DNA from 3 places in the Shewanella sp. 10N.261.52.F9 genome. Region 2 is predicted to be linked to each of the others. Evidence: predicted binding sites of a transcription regulator. Region 2 holds the regulator's gene; each other region holds the start of a gene.
What was found. Region 2 encodes sigma-54, which starts transcription at its own class of promoters, with help from an activator protein. Its sites were predicted from a motif close to GTTGGCACGNNNNTNGNNT; they were not measured.
Positions count from the first base shown of each region.

Region 1 (4,505 bases), on a different contig from region 2:
TTTAACAATGTATAAATTTATTATTCTTTTACCGTTATTATTTGCTTTAGGTTGTGAAACAACCACTGAGCTCCCTAAAGCAACTAGTGACGGCTATGGTCTACCTCATACAGCGGCAATAAACCAAGTATCAATGCAGATGGTTAATGCATTAGTGCGCCAAAATGACGGTTTACGCTATGACCAGCCGTTAATTGTAACTACACCAGTATTGGTTAATGATTTGCAAACCACCAATGCATTTGGATTGCAGTTTCAGCAGGGGTTGATCGCAGCGCTACACGATAATCAATTTAATCTAGTTGATGTAAACGTTAGTGAAGCGCTTAAAGTGCTCCCCTCTGGCGAGTTTATTTTGAGTCGAGATTGGCAACAGTTACCAGCGGATTTGCCAGTCGAACATGTAGTTGTGTCAACAATGAGCTTATCTAATAGTGGCATGGCGTTAACGAGTCGAATTGTTAATGTGACCAATAATCGTGTGGTATCAGCAGCCCAAGGCTTTGTTAATGCAAAAGAGATGGCTGATTATATTCGACCTTCTCAGAAAGTTGTTTCAGAAGGTGGCCTGCTATACCGCAATAGCAACCTCGCTGAGCAAACCGTATCAGTGATTGGAGAGCAGTAGATGAAGGCGATAATCTTGTTAGTTACCTTGTTGCTAAGTGGATGCTCTGCGCAAGATAGGTATGTGCAATATGAAACTGAAGCGCCGACGAGTTTTCCTAAAATTACCGCAATTGGGTATGCAACGCTAGATATTCAACCCGCAGCGGAGCCCGCACAGCGGGTGCTAATGGCTATGCAGGCATCAAAAATAGCAGCATATCGAGAATTGGCTGAACAGGTTTATGGTCAGCAGCTCACCGCTAACAGTCAGGTGCGTGACTGGGTAATGGCTGAAGATAATATTCAAACTTCAGTATCAGGTGTCATTCGCGGCGCTAGGGTTGTGAAGAGTTATCCGGCTGGAGAGCATTACGTTACTGAACTTGAATTGGATTTTGAGCAGGTTTGGGCGCTGTATCAGCAACAAAACCGCTCTCAACGAGTGAAGACAGTGACTTATTTTTAAGTAAAAGAGTCTCTGATATCTTTCTTCATTCGGGGAGGGGGGGATTAAACAATAAAAAGCCGACATTGCATATGTCGGCTTTTTATTATTTATCTTAGCGCTAGGCTTTAAGGTTACTACCTAAAGTTGAAATGCTTGAGGTTTTACCTTTGCCGTCATAAGTTAAGCTTGATGCATTTCTGCTAGTTTGCAAAGCTTGAGAAAATCGGTTTAAGCTGGCTAAACTTAATTCAATTAACGATTCATTCTCAGCGTTAAGCTGCTGACATTGCGCTAATAAGTCTTTAGCGTTACTCACTTGCGCGACAAGCTCCGCATCGGTTTTGAGTAATGCAATATCTGGCTGGGTAGCAATCATCTCATCATTTTGTTTTAGGCTTGTCAGTAAATTAGCCTTAGTGCTAGCTAATGCCAGCAATGCATCGGCTTGCTGCGCATGCAATGCTTGCTTTTCTTGGCTAATCACTGCATTTAGCTCAGTCAACACTTGGTGTTGTGAGCTTAAAAGTTGAGAGAGATTTGTCATATTGGCCTTGTTTTTTCGCTCTAATGAGTTCGTAGCTGAGACCGATTATGCTTAACTGAGCTTAATCTAAGTCTTTAAGGTCATTTTCCAAACTAGCAATGTTACTTGCAAGCTTTTCTGGATCGATTTTGTAACGCCCTTCGGCAATAGCCGCTTTAATCGCGTCTACTTTCTTTTGATCGATTTCTGGCATATCGGCCATCTTAGTTTGAACATTTTGAATTTGTTGCGCTTGTGGTGTAATTGACACCGAGTCGCTTTTTTGCGGCGTTGGCGCGGCATTGGTTGATGCCGTTTGCGCAGGGGTACCTTTAGCACTTGTTCCTGTACTAATACGAGTATTAGCGTGAGGGTTTACTTGTTTAATATCAATAGCCATTTTGAGATCCAACATTTATTAAAGAGAGTTTCTTACACACCATATCGGCGGCCTAACTCATTACTTTAGATTTATTTTACATTCTTACTTCAACTTGGCCAACGCCAGTCACTCGAGCGTCGAGATTTTTGTGAGAATGGCTATTCTTAATTCTTATTTTGTCACCCACATTGCCATCATGTAGCGCTTCACCTACGGTTTTAATTTGAAAGTTTTCAGAGCGAGCGTATATAGATACGCTGTCGCCTTTGCAAATAATGCACAGCTGATTAGCAAATATAGGTTGTCCAGGCACTACGCGTCTTTTTAACCTTGCACCGACAACATCTTCAACGAATTCAAATTGGTGACCTCGTAAACTGGCTTGTTCGATATATTCAATTGCCACATCACCGCCAGAAAGTAAATCTCCTGGCCCCATGGTCGATTTTGCCACGACAACCGGGTACATGATATCGACTTTGACTGATAGAAATATTTGCCAAGGGTAACTTAAGTCAGGGCTGTTACAGCTAATTTTTACGGTATTGTTGCGTCTAATGGCACGGTTACTGGCAATTTCAGCCTTAATAGGTGGGTAACAATTGGGGAGGTTTACTCGGGTATCTAGACTTTGGGGAGTAATTTGAATTTTTGCTTTTTCAGGCGCTTCTATTTTTTCTTCTACAGCGGCTATAGCTAATCGAGAAATGGTCGATATAGAAGGAATACTGGCCTGCGCAGTTGCAAATACCTGAGTAGGTACCAAAAGCGCAACTAAAAGCGGGCATAAGTACAAATTCCTAATGAATGCAGTCGTTTGATTCGTTAGAATACGGCTAAATTTTGTAGTTTTTGGGACTGCAGTCATCTTTATCCTTTTGCATCAGTGAGCGTCATTAGTTTGACTTAAAGAGTGTGACTTGCTCAGGTGTCGCTATATAAGCAAGTAGTATGCCTAAAAGGTATTTCAGTGTGAAAGGGAGGCTGGTAAGCCACTTTATAGCTGCAGTCGTAACATCATTTTAATGAAACAGATATAAGCCTATAGAAGTAGGTACAGGGCAAAAATTGTATGTCGAATATTCTTGAATCAGTAAACAAACGGACTCAACTGGTTGGGCAAAATCGCCTTGAGTTATTGTTATTTAAACTTAATGGACGTCAACGATTCGGAATTAACGTTTTTAAAGTGAAAGAGGTGCTGCAATGCCCACCTTTGACAAACTTACCTAAGCTTAACTCTAAAGTGCGTGGTATCGCCCATGTGCGGGGTATGACTATTTCTGTCATCGATTTAAGTGCGGCAACGGGTGGTCGTCCGATTGAAGACATCGCTAATAGCTTTATCATTATTTCAGAGTATAACCGCAGCATTCAGGGCTTTTTAGTTAGCTCTGTTGAACGAATTATTAATATGAACTGGGAAGCTATTATGCCTCCGCCACAAGGCGCAGGTAAGCTATCTTATTTGACTGCGGTGACAGAAATTGACAATGAGTTGGTTGAGATTTTAGATGTTGAGAAAATTCTTGATGAAATATCTCCGGTTAATACCAATACCAGTAAAGAATTGGATGATGCATTAACTATTGATCGTGAAAAGCATTATCACATTATGGTGATAGATGACTCGTCAGTAGCGCGCAAACAAATCATCCGTGCGTTAACCTCACTTAATTTGCAAATCGATACAGCAAAAGATGGTAAAGAAGCGTTAGATAAACTGCGAGCGATAGCGACAGAGCTTGATGATGTGTCGACAGAGATCCCATTGATTATTTCTGATATCGAAATGCCTGAAATGGATGGTTATACTTTAACCGCTGAAATTCGAGATGATCCAAAGCTTAAGAATATTAAAGTGGTACTCCACACTTCTTTAAGCGGGGTGTTCAACCAAGCAATGGTGCAAAAAGTTGGCGCCAACGACTTTATCGCGAAATTTAATCCTGATGAGTTAGCGGCCGCTGTAAACAAGCACTTAAGTTTATAATTATCCCACCTTGAGCGGTGATGAGACGCGGTGTTACTTGTGTTTCAGGCGCTGCTAAGGTATAACGCTGCGTTCGTTTTTTGACTATTGCCAATGCAGTTTAGCTTAATGCGGTTTGTTTAAAATTAATTAGGATATAAGAGTGTCGAATAAATCTCTCGCTGAGAATGAGTACAATCAATTTAGATTATTCTTAGAGCAGCACAGCGGTATTGTGCTGGGAGAAAATAAGCAGTATTTGGTGCGCAGCCGATTAGCACCGCTAATGGGGAAGTATAACTTACCCTCTTTGTCTGATGTGGTGAAACATTCGATGAAACCGACTGAGCGTCAATTACGCACAGAGGTAATTGATGCCATGACGACTAATGAAACTTTATGGTTCCGTGACCGTTACCCATTTGAACTATTATCTAATTCAATTTTACCGACGTTTAGCCGACTAGGCCGTCCAGTGAAGATTTGGTCTGCAGCATGCTCGTCGGGGCAAGAACCGTATTCATTGGCGATGAGTATTTTAGAACACCAACAACGCAAACCGGGAAGTTTG
Region 1 covers NZ_JBFRNX010000028.1:69,543-74,047, reverse strand. Annotated here, with positions in the region: gene AB4298_RS17970 (FlgO family outer membrane protein) at 8-628, shown strand; gene AB4298_RS17965 (LPP20 family lipoprotein) at 629-1,075, shown strand; gene AB4298_RS17960 (flagellar protein FlgN) at 1,176-1,601, opposite strand; gene flgM (flagellar biosynthesis anti-sigma factor FlgM) at 1,663-1,980, opposite strand; gene flgA (flagellar basal body P-ring formation chaperone FlgA) at 2,057-2,830, opposite strand; gene AB4298_RS17945 (chemotaxis protein CheV) at 3,035-3,955, shown strand; gene AB4298_RS17940 (CheR family methyltransferase) at 4,092-4,505, shown strand, end outside.
Region 1: a site for sigma-54 is predicted at 2,903-2,921, ahead of flgA (flagellar basal body P-ring formation chaperone FlgA). Genes of this name have one in related genera too.

Region 2 (4,505 bases):
AAGTAGGTTTATCTGTATGTGTTGCAGACGGCCATCCGTATGTAAAGCAACATGCCAAAATGACCACTCAAATTAAAGGCGGACATGGCGCATTACGTGAACTCACAGACTTACTACTCTTAAGCCAAGACAAGTTTGAATCGGCCCACGGGATGAGTATATGAACCGCGTTACCCTAGCGATTATCTTGTTTTTTGGCACAGCACTACTGCTTTACTGGCAAGTGCAGTCTAAAAAAAGCGAGCAACAGCTAGATATTGATGTCAGTCAACGTCCTGACTACATTATTGATGATCTTCGTAGTATCGAATACAACGAATTAGGACTGATCAATAGCGAAGTAACCGCCAAGCATATGGAGCATTTCGATAGTGTCAGCATGACTTATTTTACCGAACCTGTTTATCTTATTTATCCTGATGATGGCCAAGCTCAATGGCAGCTCAAAGGTACTCAAGGTAGCCTAAATAAAGTGACTGGTAAGGTAACTTTAGAAAACAATGTTATTATCGACTCTATTAGTCCAGAAGAGCCTATCCAGACGTTAACAACTGATTATCTAGAGCTTGATCTCAATACTATGATCATGACCTCTGACGATATGATCCACGTCACTGGCAACGAATTTGTTATTCAAGGAATGGGGCTATATGCCGACTTGAATGCCCAGAGCGTAAAACTTGTTAGCCAAGTAGAAGGGATCTACGAAGCTAAGTAATACGCCAATATTGAACAACACTTGGGCTGCATCAGCAATACGCTATAGCCGAGTATGAAGGACATTATGAAATACAATCAATCTATCCTTGCAGGCCTATTTTGTCTGTTAAGTTTTAACACTATTGCTAAGGTCGATGATCTGCAGCAAGAAGTAAAAATCGCCGCGGCGAGCCAAGAAGCTGATATAAAAAATAACCAAGTTATTTTCTTCGGCCCAGTAGAAGTTACACAAGGCTCTATTAAGATGAAAGCCGACGAGCTACGTGTATTCTCGAAAGAAGATAAAAGCGGTAAAACATTAGTCGCTACAGGCGCGCCAGCAACTTATACCCAAACTATGGATGATGGCCGTCCTGCAACAGCTAGCGCCAAAGAAATCCGTTATGAATTAGCCACACGCACACTGACTTTAGTGGGTGAGGCAACACTAGAGCAAGACGGCAGCCAAGTTACAGGTAACCGCATCAAGTATAATATCAGTAAGCAGCAACTAATCGCAGAAAGTACTGGCCAAGGAGATGACAGAGTTATCACCATTATTCAGCCTGAAACCTATCAGGAAGAAAAGCCTGAAGCACCAGTACAACAGCAGGAACAATAATGAGCCAAATCACCTTAAAAGCAGCCAATCTAGCTAAAAGCTATAAGAGCCGTGCTGTTGTGCAGGATGTTAGCTTAACCGTAAAAACGGGCCAAATTGTTGGCTTACTTGGACCAAATGGTGCGGGTAAAACAACCACTTTCTATATGGTTGTTGGTCTGGTTCAAAGCGATAAAGGTAAGATTTTTATCGACGATGACGATCTTACTTTAGACCCAATGCACTTACGTGCTCGTAAAGGTATTGGCTACTTACCGCAAGAAGCGAGTATTTTCAGAAAACTGTCTGTACGTGACAACATTATGGCGGTGCTACAAACCCGCAGTGACATCAATAATGAACAACGTGAAGAACAACTCGAACATCTGTTAGAAGAGTTCCATATTACTCACATTCGCGATAGCCAAGGTATGGCACTATCAGGCGGTGAACGACGCCGTGTTGAAATTGCCAGAGCATTAGCAGCCAACCCCAAATTCATCCTATTAGATGAACCTTTTGCCGGTGTTGACCCTATTTCTGTAATTGATATTAAAAAGATTATTGAACAGCTCAAAAACCGCGGTTTAGGCGTACTAATTACCGACCACAATGTGCGTGAAACACTCGATGTTTGTGAGCATGCGTATATCGTGAGTCACGGAAATCTTATTGCCGAAGGTACACCTGCTGAAATCTTAGACAACCAGCAAGTTCGAGCAGTGTACTTAGGTGAACAATTCAGGCTATAGTTAATTCACCATTTGGAAGTTAAAAACTTAATACGGAATACAATTCCAAATAAAATCAATGTATTGAGTTTTTAAGCTTTCTTCGCCAATCAGCGAGCTTTAACGTTTAACTACAGTGTAGGGAATAGCGGTACGATGAAAGCGTCACTCCAGCTCAAAATGGGTCAACAGCTCACCATGACTCCTCAATTGCAACAGGCTATTCGCCTATTGCAACTATCTTCTTTAGAGCTGCAACAAGAGATCCAACAAGCATTAGAATCTAACCCACTACTCGAGTTAGACGAAGAGCAATCAGATGGCGACATGGATAATAGTGACGACCCATCTTCAAACGATTCTAATAGCCTAGAGCGCGACAGCGCTACGGTTGAAACCTCTGATGCATTAACCCAAGATTCCATGCCAGATGACCTGCCAATGGATACAACATGGGACGAAGTCTACACCGTATCGTCTAACTCCAGCTCAGGCGTTAGTCGCGAAGATGATATGCCCTTTCAAGGTGAAACCAGCGAAGGCTTGTACGAACACCTTGAATGGCAAAAAAACCTCACACCGTTTTCTGATAACGATCTTGCAATCGCCACTGCTATTATCGACGCTATTGATGAGCGCGGCTACTTAACCCAAAGCTGTGAAGATATCTTAGAGGCGATGGGCGACCCTGAAACTGAACTAGATGAAGTTGAAGCCGTATTAAAACGAGTACAACACTTTGATCCTATTGGAGTTGCAGCGCGTAATCTGAGTGAGTGTTTGCTGATCCAATTAGCGCAATATGCGGCAGATACCCCGCATATCGACAACGCAAAATTACTTATCAAAGACTATTTAGACTTAATTGCTGGTAGAGATTTCAGGCAATTAATGCGCAAAACAAAGCTTAAAGAAGATGATCTTCGCGAAGCAATTACACTGATCCAAACCCTAAACCCAAGGCCTGGGCTGGCGATTGCGCGCAGTAAAGACGAATATGTTATTCCTGATGTCTCGGTTAGCAAGAAAAAAGGTCGCTGGGTTGTTGAGCTAAACCCTGATTACATGCCTAAAATTAACGTAAACCAACATTATGCCTCGATGGCGCGTAGTACGACTAATCAGGCAGACGGACAGTTTATTCGAGGACATCTGCAAGAAGCAAAGTGGTTTATCAAAAGCCTTGAAAGCCGTAACGACACTTTATTAAAAGTGACTAACTGTATCGTTAAGTTCCAGCAAGGATTTTTCGAATACGGCGAAGAAGCCATGAAACCCATGGTGTTAAATGATATCGCGGAAGCGGTTGAAATGCATGAATCAACCATTTCACGAGTAACCACACAGAAATATATGCATACCCCACGAGGTATCTTTGAACTGAAATATTTCTTCTCTAGCCACGTCGGTACTGACGATGGCGGAGAATGTTCATCGACAGCAATTAGAGCGTTTATTAAGAAGTTAGTCGCAGCTGAAAACCAAAAGAAACCATTAAGCGACAGCAAAATGGCTCAACTTTTGGCAGAACAAGGGATTAAAGTTGCTAGACGTACGATCGCAAAATATCGAGAAGCGATGCTGATCCCCCCCTCAAACCAACGTAAGAGTTTATAACTCAAATTAGGCACTTGGAGGATCGATATATGCAAATCAACCTGACAGGACATCACATCGAAATTACTGAATCTTTGCGCGGCTACGTGCAAGAAAAATTCACAAAGCTTGAACGACATTTCGATCAGATCAATAATGTGCACGTTATTTTGAATGTACAAAAAATGCAGCAGATTGCCGAAGCAAAAATCCACCTGAAAAAAGGGGAAGTATTTGCCACTTCGGAGCATGCAGATATGTATGCTGCAATAGACTCCCTGATAGATAAGCTAGATCGTCAGGTTCTTAAACACAAAGAGAAGCTAACTAAACACTAACGATGGAACTAAGTACCATCCTGCAGCCGGAGTGCACTACCTGCGCCACTCCGGGCAGTAAGAAAAAGGTACTGGAGTTAATCAGTGATATTGCCGCTGTCCAGTACCCTACCCTGTCTTCACAAGAGATCTTTGAAAGTCTATTGGCGAGAGAGAAAATGGGTAGCACGGGTATAGGTAACGGTATAGCGATCCCTCACGGAAGGCTGGCTAATATCGAGCGACCTGTGGCGGTCTTAGTCAAATGCGAAGATCCAATTGCATTTGACTCAATCGATAAAAAGCCCGTTGATATTCTATTTGCCCTATTGGTGCCATCTGAGCAGTGTGAACAGCATTTAGCAACTTTGTCTTCAATGGCAGAAAAGCTTAATGACAAAGCAGTGTTAAAACAGTTGAGAAAAACCAGTAACGAATCAGAACTATATCAAGTCATTACCCAATAATATCTTACTGGGGTCTTTAAATTCGTCGCATAGCGTAAGCTTGCAGCAGTAATTTAAAGGCCTAAGTAATTATTACAGTTATATTATTCTTCTT
Region 2 covers NZ_JBFRNX010000021.1:65,368-69,872, forward strand. Annotated here, with positions in the region: gene kdsC (3-deoxy-manno-octulosonate-8-phosphatase KdsC) at 1-164, shown strand, start outside; gene lptC (LPS export ABC transporter periplasmic protein LptC) at 161-718, shown strand; gene lptA (lipopolysaccharide transport periplasmic protein LptA) at 785-1,321, shown strand; gene lptB (LPS export ABC transporter ATP-binding protein) at 1,321-2,052, shown strand; gene AB4298_RS13555 (RNA polymerase factor sigma-54) at 2,188-3,648, shown strand; gene hpf (ribosome hibernation promoting factor) at 3,678-3,965, shown strand; gene ptsN (PTS IIA-like nitrogen regulatory protein PtsN) at 3,968-4,411, shown strand.

Region 3 (4,505 bases), on a different contig from region 2:
GTTATTAGTAGTTTCCGCATATTATTTCCTTTATCTATTTAATTACCCTAGATAAGCAAGGGTTTGAACCCTGTGCAAAAGCCTGTTCGAGAGGCTAATTTCTAACTTGTTCTATTTAAACCAAATGTTATTTAATTAACTTACATGTTTAATTGGTTGATAGAAATTTCATGTTAGGAATTAGCTTATTCAGAGTTACTTACTAGTGTAAATCAAAGTCGGTCGGTAAGTTTGACTTAATTGTAACAAGGACTAACAAGAAGAAAGGGGCTTGCTGATATAGGCGATAATGACTCATCATTTCACCTCAATTTACGCATTGAAGCGACCAATCAACTTATCAATTTAACATCTATTGATAAAACTTTTGCTTTGCATTACTGCGATCCAATTTTAGTTAACATATGCTGAAAGCTACTTATGCGATTTACCTAAACACCGGCGATTTTGGCGTTATTAGCGAGGTTGACTAAAATCTTCTGTAGGTACATTAAATATAGATTGACTGGTATGAATTTAATAAAGAGATATTTTCTACTGCAGGCATTAAGCACGTGTTAGCCCAAGCTATTGTTTGCTATAGATATGGTGTTTATAGAAGACAGTTGTTAATCAAGGGACTTAAGTTTTTATGTGCCTTTTGTGTACTGAGTTTTTCATCAGTAATAAATGCTGAAACACTTTATTTAACCTCGCTGCATTGGCCTCCTTATTCTGGAGGACAGTTAAAAAATCAAGGCGCATATATCGCCGTTGCTCGCGCGGCTCTTGAAGCCGTTGGGCACACGTTGGTTGTCGATTTTTATCCTTGGAGCCGAGCTGTGAGGATGGCCTCAAGAAATGACTCAAAATACCTTGGTTACTTACCTGAATATGCCTATCCAACAGAAAAGTTCCTGTTCTCTGACTCAATGGGCCGCAGTGCTTTAGGCCTCGTAGAGCAAAAATCTCACCCTATTAGCTGGACGCAGCAGAGTGATTTAAATCATTACACGATTGGCGTAGTGCAAGATTATATCAATACATCAGAATTTGATGCCATGGTGACACAGGGAACACAGCCTTTTGAAGCTGTTGCTTCGGATCTTCATAATATTAATAAAGTGGGTACCGGACGTATTGATGCCGCGATTATTGATGAACATGTGCTAGCTTATATTTTGGCTCAGCCAAATATGAAACACTTAAAAGGTAAACTTCAATTAAATAAGAAACGTTTAACTTACAAAGAGCTTTTTGTCGCCTTTAAGAATAATGAGGCAGGTCGCAAATGGCGTGAACGTTTTAATCAGGGCTTAGCAAAAATTGATGTACAAAAGATAGTCGCAGATAACATGGATAAATAGTTGATTTTGATGAGTGGTAATACTTGAATTAACTAATTTATCTGATACTCATTACCAACGATGCCTAGGTTAATAAAAACAACAAATACGATTAGCACTAACATAAAGGTGGATTTTCTAAGTGCTAATCGCTTAAGTAAAGATTAGGCTTTTGCGACTACAGTCTGGCCTATCGGGGTTAAACTTAAGATAGCAAGTTTTAAATGCTGTAAAGCAAAGGGGATCCCGATAATCGTAACCGCACATGCTAGGGCATGCGCAATATGACCAATTGCAAGCCAAATACCAAACAATAAGAACCAGATGATATTACCTACCATGCCAAATGCACCTGTACCTAAATCATTGTTACCAGTTAATGCTCGGCGGTTCATTGAATCTTGACCAAAAGGCCAAAATGCCATTTCACCAATAACGAAACAAGCACGGCCAAAAGGAATGCCTATTATGCTAATAAAGCACAGCAGACCTGCTAACCACCAAGCTAAGCCCATAACAAAGCCACCCAAAATAAACCAAGCAATATTAAACACTAAACGTAATACAGCCATTTAAGGCTCCTTTTTCTCTTCTTGCCACTACGGCAACTGCTATTAGTGCTTGCGATTTTTGTGCCAAGTAGAACCGCGTGATACTCAAGGGGTTCATAGAGTGCTGTCAAAAATGAGTTAGCACTTTTTACTAATTATTAGCGATATTACTCATTATCCTTTAATCATAGTTAATTTATTCGAGCCACAGAGAGCCAGGCTAAGCTTAAGTCAATCGGTGATAAAATATGTGCTTATGGCGGTTGACTCACATCTTTGAGATTTCGATATCGCTTCGATGTGATTACAATAGCGCTAATAATAGTTATTTAAGCGATCATTGATCCAGCGCTAAGTGAGCAGCTTGTGTTTGTAAATTCCCCTGTTGAGAGTATTGAGTTTAACGGTAGGCATATTTTCGTTAAACGTGATGATTTATTAAGTGAGACTTTTTCGGGTAATAAAGCCCGTAAATTTGCTTATTTTCTTGAAAATGAGTTCCCAGGTAAATCCGTTTTGATTGGCCATGGCTCTCCCGTGGCTAATTCACTGTACTCTATGTCTGCGTTAGCAAAATTAAAAGGTGTACAACTTGAGTTTTATGTCGACCATATAGCAGAACAAGTTATTAATTCTACTGTTGGTAACTATGCTGCGGCGGTAGCCAATGGCGCAAATATCATTGATATTTCGAAAATGGCCGACAGGCAAGAACGCAGTGTTATTGAGTATATTGAGCAAAAAGTACTACCGGAGCGAGACGATTGTTTGTTTGTACCAGAAGGTGGTCGCTGTGAGTACGCGCGATATGGCGTACATCATTTAGCACAAGAGATCATAACTTGGTCTCAAGCGCATAATTTGCTGCAGTTGTCAGTTTTTTTGCCTTCAGGTACCGGTACAACGGCGGTGTTTTTGAATGAATATTTTGTACAGCATGCACCGGGTATCCAAGTTTTTACCTGCGCTTGCGTTGGTGACCGTCAGTATTTGAAGCAACAGTTTAACCTGCTTGTAAGCGATGCAAGTATGCATCCGCATATTGTTGAACTCGACAAAAAGTATCACTTTGGTAAGTTGTATCGTCCTTTTTACAATATGTATTACAAGCTTTTGATGACTGGGATTGAGTTTGAGTTACTCTATGATCCATTAGGTTGGATGTGTGTTGAAAAGCTACTGGATAGTGGGTTAGAGCAACCAATGCTTTATATCCATCAAGGTGGGTTATTAGGTAACGCGACTATGCTGCCTAGGTATCAGCGAAAATATGATAGAGCGCTTTAACGACAGTTCAGGAATTTATGTTGTTAAAAGGAATATTAAAACTGATATTGATTCCATTTGGTTAGGCTGGATACCGACTAAGGGTACGGCCTAAACCAAATGAATGCGACTAAATAGCTGAGTAGATGTTTCAGTCCTATTCGTTTGCCTATGAAGACAAACATTCGATACGGGTGAGAGGAGGTGTATCGAAGAGTCAGATATTACGTATATAAATAATTAGCTTACTTGTTGCTAGAAAGTAACCATTTCATAAAGTTAAGCGCTTCAATACGCTTCGAAAAGGTTTGTTTGTTTTTGCCTTGACTGTCGGTAAAGGCTATTGATGTTTTGTTGACTGAAATTGAGTCTACTGGGAAGTTAACGGTAATTTCGTGTCCATTTACTAGGTATGACATATGGTCACACTCCTTCTATTTTAAGCTGCCCTTTATAAGGCTGTGCTTTATAACAATAAGATATCCTTAGCATTTTTGCGAAAGATGAATTTTAAGTTCTATTTGAGACTACTCATCTTTGGCTACTTATACAAGTGGCTTATATCTAAATATGTGTATAAAAATGTCTGCTTTGTCGCAAAATTAATACAAATATCAATACAAACTGCTTAATAGTAAAGCATATGCTTGTGACAGTTACATGACTGCCAAAAAAGATGATTTAACCTGTGAGATAACGCTTATGTGGGGATCAAACGACGAATCGTGGATTTTACAAAAAGGCGGTGACTTCTATCTAAAAGGGTCTATCTTAAAAACTGCGCGAATTATATGCGGCAGGGAAAGATTGTCAAGAGATTATTTGGAATCAACGTGAATTTTTTATTTTAATCAAGTGTTAACATCAGGTTAAAGCTTGCTAGAATGAACAATACTTGCGATCAGCGCAAGCTATAGTCCTGTTAATGGAGTATTCATGTTACGAATTATCTCGCTACTTATTCTATTCAGCGCTTTGCTGCTTTCTTTACCTGCATCAAGTTCTAGTGTGTTGTCAGCTACAAAAGAAACACAGCAGACTGAACCGCAAACACTGGCTGTTAAAGAGGCATCTTATGATTATCAAGATAGTCTCTTTAGAGATACGCCTAGAGGTGCGTTAGCAGGCTTGTTTGAAGCTGCGTTTGAGCAAAACTATGACAAAGCCGCAAAATATTTAGACTTACGTTATCTGCCTGACGATATGGATGCTGATCTTGGTCCTGAATATGCAAAACAGCTTATTGCTATCATTGAACGTAATATATGGGTAAATTTACAAGAGGTTAATGATACTCCTGAGGGGACTAGTGGCGATCAGCTGCCAAATTACCGTGATGCATTTGGTCGGGTTGAAGTAAAAG
Region 3 covers NZ_JBFRNX010000004.1:136,007-140,511, reverse strand. Annotated here, with positions in the region: gene AB4298_RS03565 (PGPGW domain-containing protein) at 1-20, opposite strand, end outside; gene AB4298_RS03560 (substrate-binding periplasmic protein) at 606-1,346, shown strand; gene AB4298_RS03555 (YccF domain-containing protein) at 1,490-1,897, opposite strand; gene AB4298_RS03550 (pyridoxal-phosphate dependent enzyme) at 2,243-3,163, shown strand; gene AB4298_RS03545 (hypothetical protein) at 3,388-3,561, opposite strand; gene AB4298_RS03540 (mechanosensitive ion channel family protein) at 4,079-4,505, shown strand, end outside.
Region 3: a site for sigma-54 is predicted at 1,947-1,965, ahead of AB4298_RS03555 (YccF domain-containing protein). Genes of this name have one in related genera too.